DNA from 3 places in the Mesorhizobium delmotii genome. Region 3 is predicted to be linked to each of the others. Evidence: predicted binding sites of a transcription regulator. Region 3 holds the regulator's gene; each other region holds the start of a gene.

Region 1 (2,266 bases), on a different contig from region 3:
CCTACCGCGCCTGCCGCGACGCGCTCGACGGCTGGCGCACCGCCCGCGAGGCTCGCACTGCCTTCGTCAAGGCGGCTCGCACGGCCGGACTGCTTGTCACGGGGCGTAAATCCACCTGAATATCAATCCACCTGAACGCCAATGAACCTGAAGCCGGGGCGGACGCGCTGTGCTGCAGAGGCGGCGCCTTTCATGAAAAGCGCCGCCCCTCCCTGTCTCACTGCAGCGTAATAACACCGTCCACCGCCCGCCATTCGGAGGGCTGGATCAGACGGTGATGGGCGACGCGCACGGAATGCAGCGGGCCTTCGATCTCACGTTCCCAAAATTCGAGGAAATGCTTCAGAGTCGGGAAATCCGGGGCGATGTCGTATTCCTGCCAGATGAAGAGCTGCAGCAGGTCCCGGTAGTCGGGAAGACGATAATGAATCTCCGCCGTCGTCAGGCCAAAACCCTGCATCTGGAGCTGGAACTCGTTGCTGACCATGCACGTCTCCTTTCTGTCGTAAATCAGGCGCCGACGCCGTGGGGCCCGCCGTGGCGGCTTCGGCCGGCGCCGGCGCCCTGAGATGGACCTGCGCCATCGAGTGCCTGCAGCGCGTCCATGATCTCTTCAAAAGCGATTGGAGCTTTGGCGCCGGGCGGCTTGCGCAGCGCCGGCATGGATTCGACCGCGTAGGCATCGGAGGCCCATGACGACAGGATCGCGCGCTTTTCACCGACGTCCAGCGTCGCGTCGGCCAGCACGTCCTGTGGACGATCGAAATGCCGCGCCGGATCGAGCAGCCGGCCAAGATCGGTGTCTTGCGGTGCAATGGAAGTGATGGGGACATCGCGTTCCATCGCCTTCCTCCGAATGGAAAAACGCCTCCGCTTCCTCATCGGTTCCGGCCGCTGGCAGGCGGTGCCGGGATTGACAACGATGTCGGAATCTTGCGGCGTGATTTCAAGCCGCATCCGTCGTTTCAAATCCTAGAATAGCGCCATTATTACAGTGCGTTATTACGGTGCGTTGGCACTCGACAACGGCGAGTGCCAAAATATTTTCGGCGTCCTCTTGAAAGGCTGGATAGGCAGACTAATTCGATATGCGCGTGATGCCTGAGCAGGGGTCGCGCACCGTCGCATCGGCCGTTGTACCGGTCGGCTGCGAAGGGAGGTCCAAGAAAATCTGTTTGTCCTATGAGGAGAACGACATGGCGTTCCGTCCATTGCATGACCGTATCCTGGTCCGCCGCATCGAGGTCGATGAGAAGACCGCCGGCGGCATCATCATTCCCGACACTGCCAAGGAAAAGCCGCAGGAAGGCGAGGTGATCGCCGCCGGGCCCGGGGCGCGTGACGATAGCGGCCAGCTGCAGCCGCTCGACGTCAAGGTCGGCGACCGCATCCTGTTCGGCAAGTGGTCGGGCACCGAGATCAAGCTCAACGGCGAGGACCTGCTCATCATGAAGGAAAGCGACGTGCTGGGCGTGATCGAATCGACCGACAAGATGCAGAAGGCCGCCTGAGCGGGGCCTGGACAAGCAATCAGTCAACGAAAAGCTGCCTATTTGAAGGAGTTATCCAATGGCTGCCAAGGATGTGAAATTCCATACCGAAGCCCGCGAGAAGATGTTGCGCGGCGTCGATATCCTCGCCAATGCGGTGAAGGTGACGCTCGGTCCCAAGGGCCGCAACGTCATCCTCGACAAGTCATTCGGCGCCCCGCGCATTACCAAGGACGGCGTTACCGTCGCAAAGGAAATCGAGCTTGAGGACAAGTTCGAGAACATGGGCGCGCAGATGGTGCGCGAGGTGGCGTCGAAGACAAGCGACGTCGCCGGCGACGGCACAACGACCGCGACCGTTCTGGCTCAGTCGATCGTCCAGGAAGGCGCCAAGGCAGTTGCCGCCGGCATGAATCCGATGGACCTGAAGCGCGGCATCGACAAGGCGGTCGACGCCATCGTCGCTGAACTCAAGGCCAATGCCCGCAAGGTGACCCGGAACGACGAGATCGCCCAGGTCGGCGCCATCTCGGCCAATGGCGATGCCGAGATCGGCCGCTTCCTCGCCGAAGCGATGGAAAAGGTCGGCAATGAGGGCGTCATCACGGTCGAGGAGGCCAAGACCGCCGAGACTGAGCTGGAAGTGGTCGAGGGCATGCAATTCGATCGCGGCTATCTCAGCCCCTATTTCATCACCAACCAGGACAAGATGCGTGTCGAGCTCGAAGAGCCCTATGTGCTGATCCACGAGAAGAAGCTGTCCAACCTGCAGGCCA
Region 2 (2,266 bases), on a different contig from region 3:
GGTGATTGTTTGCGGCGGCCAGGTGGACCTGCGGATAGTTGCGCCGCGACAGAAGGTGGAAAATAAAGCCGAGCGCCACCAGTACGGCCGAATTCAGCGCCACCGGCACGAACGGGAACAGGAAGCCGGCGCTGACCACGGCCGGTCCGCCGAGCACGGCAGTCAGCGCCGCAGCACCGCCCGGCGGGTGCAAGCAGCGCGTGAACGACATGGTGGCGATCGCCAGCGCCACAGCGAGGCCCGACGCGATCACCGGATCGTGCACGAAATGCGCCACTGTCACGCCGACCAATGCAGAGATCGAATTCCCGCCGATAATCGACCAGGGTTGCGCAAGCGGGCTCGACGGCACAGCAAAGAGCAGCACGGCGGAGGCGCCCATCGGGGCCACCAGCAGCGCCACATGCGGGCCGCCGCCCATGGCGAGCCCGCTGATCACGCCGGTGAGCGCAATGCCAATGGTGGCGCCGATGCAGGCGAGCAGCCGCTCGCGTAGCGTCGCACCGGCAAGGATCGGAACAAAGAGGCGAAAGGCCATTTGTAAGCCCTGGGGCGAGGTGGAATTCTGCGCTGTTCGAAATGCCGCCGAAGCCATGGATTTGAAAGTCAAACCAATCCGAATATTCGCGGCCAGTGGGAATATTATTGCGCGCACCGGTTTGTGCGGTCGCCGCCAACGGCTGGTGCTTTTTCAAATCGCGTCAGAGCCTGGGCACGGAGATACTTCTACTGGAATGGATAGTATCGACTTCTCGACCTTCCGGAGGACGAGCGACTGGCAGGAGAGATGCAACAGGGCTTCCTCCTCACGTAAAGGGGTCGGTGCTTCCGCGCCGATTCCAAAACTCTTTTGCTCTTCGCCGGCCCCCTGGTCCGCCTTGACTTGTACGAGCCTACGGCCTATTGCACCGCCACGCTAGCACTCGCCACTGGCGAGTGCTAACCGCACTCCGGCAACGGAGAACCGTTCAACATCCGCACCAGGGACATCCAAAAATGGCAAAGTCGAATTTCCGGCCGCTGCATGACCGCGTGGTCGTTCGCCGCGTCGAGTCCGAAGCAAAGACCGCCGGCGGGATCATTATTCCCGACACCGCAAAGGAAAAGCCGCAGGAAGGCGAGATCATCGCCATCGGCTCCGGCGCGCGCGACGAGGCGGGCAAGCTTGTTCCGCTCGACGTCAAGGCTGGCGACCGCATCCTGTTCGGCAAGTGGTCCGGCACCGAAGTGAAGCTCAATGGCGAAGACCTTCTGATCATGAAGGAAGCCGACATTATGGGCATCATCGGCTGACACGCAGCCGCCTTTCATCCGCACCATCCAATCTGAATTTCGGGCGAAATGCCCTGGAGCAAAATAATGGCTGCTAAAGACGTAAAATTCTCCCGTGACGCCCGCGAGCGCATGCTGCGCGGCGTCAACATCCTCGCCGATGCGGTGAAGGTGACGCTTGGCCCCAAGGGCCGCAACGTCGTCATTGACAAGTCGTTCGGCGCCCCGCGCATCACCAAGGACGGCGTCACCGTCGCCAAGGAAATCGAGCTCGAGGACAAGTTCGAGAACATGGGCGCGCAGATGGTCCGCGAAGTCGCTTCGAAGACCAACGACATCGCCGGCGACGGCACCACCACCGCGACCGTTCTGGCGCAGTCGATCGTGCAGGAAGGCCACAAGGCCGTTGCCGCCGGCATGAACCCGATGGACCTGAAGCGCGGCATCGACCTGGCCGTCACCGAAGTCGTCGCCCACCTCGTCAAGAACGCCAAGAAGATCAAGACCTCGGAAGAAGTTGCCCAGGTCGGCACCATCGCCGGCAATGGCGATGCTTCGGTCGGCTCGATGATCGCGGAAGCCATGCAGAAGGTCGGCAATGAAGGCGTCATCACGGTCGAGGAAGCCAAGACCGCCGAGACCGAGCTCGAGGTCGTCGAAGGCATGCAGTTCGATCGCGGCTATCTCTCGCCCTACTTCGTCACCAACCCGGACAAGATGGTGGCCGAGCTCGAGGATGTCTACATCCTCCTGCACGAGAAGAAGCTCTCGAACCTGCAGGCCATGCTGCCGATCCTCGAGGCTGTCGTGCAGACCTCGAAGCCGCTGGTCATCATCTCGGAAGACGTCGAGGGCGAGGCTCTGGCCACGCTGGTCGTCAACAAGCTGCGTGGCGGCCTGAAGATCGCTGCCGTCAAGGCTCCGGGTTTCGGCGATCGCCGCAAGGCAATGCTTGAGGACATCGCGATCCTGACCGGCGGTCAGGTCATCTCCG
Region 3 (2,266 bases):
GCTTTGAGTGGTTCAGCACACGGAGAGTTGAAGCAAATCGACCGTTTTGGTCGTCGCCTCAATTTCCGGCCGCGTAGAAATCGTCGTCGAGGCGCTTTTCCAGCGCGACGAGATCGGCCGGCAGCGGCAGGCCCATGGCGCGCATTTCCCTCAGCTTTTCGCGCAGCTGCTCCTGCACTTCATGCTGATCCTCAGGCTGGTTGATCATCTGCTCGAGCAACAGGCTGATCTGAGCTTTGAATGATTCCAGCGCCATTTTTTTCTCCTTGAGGTCCACCCAAAGCGCGTCGCGGTTGGAAGGGTTCCTGCGACGCGCTTTGCTTTCTTGTTTTTATGCATGTCGTTATCCCAAACCGCTGCTCAACCGAGGGCAGGCTTTTGGGCGACATACATTATCGCAGCATGCGGGAAATAAGCTGCGCGGTATAGTCGACCATCGGCACGATGCGGGCATAGTTCAGCCGGGTCGGGCCGATGACGCCGAGCGCGCCGATGACGCGGGCGTCCTTGTCGCGATAGGGCGCCACGACCAGCGACGAGCCGGACAGCGAAAACAGCTTGTTTTCCGAGCCGATGAAGATGCGCACACCGGAGCCTTCCTCGGCAAGGTCGAGAAGCTGGATCAGCCCGTCCTGCGTCTCCAGATCCTCGAACAAATGCCGCAACAGCTCGATGTCGGCCTGCGCGGTGACATTTTCCAGCAGGTTGGCTCGGCCGCGCACGATGAGACGCGCCGGCAGGCCGCTCTCGGCGCCTGCCCAGACCGCAAGGCCCTTCTCGACCAGATCCTGCGACAGCGTGTCGAGGGCGGCCTTGGTCTCTTCCTTGATGCGGGCGATCTCGATCCGCGCCTCGGCCAGCGTGCGGCCACGGATATGGGCATTGAGGAAGTTCGAGGCTTCATGCAATTGCGAGACGGTGATGCCGGCGGGCAGGTCGACGACACGATTTTCGACGTCGCCGTTCTGCGACACCAGCACGGCCAGCGCCTTGTTCGGCTCGAGCTGGATGAACTCGATGTGCTTTAGCGGCACCTCGTTCTTGGCGGCAAGCACGAGGCCGGCGCCGCGCGACATGCCGGACAGCATCTGGCTGGCTTCGGTGAGCAGATGCTCCAGCGTCGCGCCCGAGCCGGAGGCGCGTACCTGCGCCTCGATGGTGCGGCGCTCCTCGTCGGAGAGGTCGCCAAGCTCCATAAAAGCATCGACGAAGAAGCGCAGGCCGGCCTGGGTCGGCAATCGGCCGGCCGAGATATGCGGCGCATAAATCAGGCCAAGATGCTCGAGATCGCTCATCACGTTGCGGATGGTGGCGGGCGACAGCGACGACGGCAGGATACGCGACAGGCTGCGTGAGCCGACCGGCTCGCCGTCCTTCAGATAAGAATCGACAATGCGCCGAAAGATGTCGCGCGAGCGCATGTCGAGCGACTGGAGTGCGGGCGACTGGAGCACTGCCGCCGACTGCGAACCGGGATCGACTGCCTTGGTCATTCGAGCCAAATACCTCCGGCCCAAAGATATAGACTTCGGCCACACCCGCGCAACCGGCCATTTTCCTTTGCGCCCTGCGCCCCATGCGGCTACAAGCCGGCCACGATTCCGAAAAAGATAGGAAAAAAGCCTGAATGCGCCCTTCTAAACGCCAATTCGACGAAATGCGCGCCATCTCCTTCGAGCGCGGCGTCTCCAAGCACGCGGAAGGTTCGTGCCTGGTGAAGTTCGGCGACACCCATGTGCTGTGCACGGCCAGCCTCGAGGAAAAAGTGCCGGGCTGGATGCGCAATTCTGGAAAGGGCTGGGTGACAGCGGAATACGGAATGCTGCCGCGCTCGACCGGCGAGCGCATGCGCCGCGAAGCTTCGGCCGGCAAGCAAGGCGGCCGCACACTCGAAATCCAGCGGCTGATCGGCCGTTCGCTGCGCGCCGTGGTCGACCTGCAGGCGCTCGGCGAGCAGCAGATCACCGTCGACTGCGACGTGATCCAGGCCGATGGCGGCACGCGCACAGCCTCGATCACTGGCGGCTGGGTGGCACTCCATGACTGCCTGCGCTGGATGGAAACCCGGCAGATGGCCAGCGTCGCCAAGGTGCTGAAGGACCATGTCGCGGCTATCTCCTGCGGCATCCATGACGGCCAGCCGGTCATCGACCTCGACTATCTCGAAGACTCCTCGGCCGGCACCGACGCCAACTTCGTCATGACCGGCAAGGGCGGCATCGTCGAGATCCAAGGCACGGCCGAGGGCGAGCCTTTCTCGGAAGAG

The links. The regulator HrcA, encoded in region 3, represses chaperone genes, less so after heat shock. The targets are predictions, from matches to a motif close to GTTAGCACTCNCNNNNNGNGAGTGCTAAC.
Region 1: the regulator HrcA is predicted to act here: its motif matches at 1,012-1,040, upstream of BQ8482_RS12100 (co-chaperone GroES).
Region 2: the regulator HrcA is predicted to act here: its motif matches at 916-944, upstream of groES (co-chaperone GroES).

What each region holds. Positions count from the first base shown of each region.
Region 1 is NZ_FUIG01000020.1:18,114-20,379, forward strand. Features, by position in the region: gene BQ8482_RS12085 (DUF982 domain-containing protein) at 1-119, shown strand, start outside; gene BQ8482_RS12090 (usg protein) at 218-487, opposite strand; gene BQ8482_RS12095 (hypothetical protein) at 511-843, opposite strand; gene BQ8482_RS12100 (co-chaperone GroES) at 1,197-1,511, shown strand; gene groL (chaperonin GroEL) at 1,570-2,266, shown strand, end outside.
Region 2 is NZ_FUIG01000048.1:3,204-5,469, reverse strand. Features, by position in the region: gene BQ8482_RS29390 (HPP family protein) at 1-538, opposite strand, end outside; gene groES (co-chaperone GroES) at 997-1,293, shown strand; gene groL (chaperonin GroEL) at 1,360-2,266, shown strand, end outside.
Region 3 is NZ_FUIG01000013.1:45,780-48,045, reverse strand. Features, by position in the region: gene BQ8482_RS01650 (hypothetical protein) at 59-256, opposite strand; gene hrcA (heat-inducible transcriptional repressor HrcA) at 393-1,493, opposite strand; gene rph (ribonuclease PH) at 1,628-2,266, shown strand, end outside.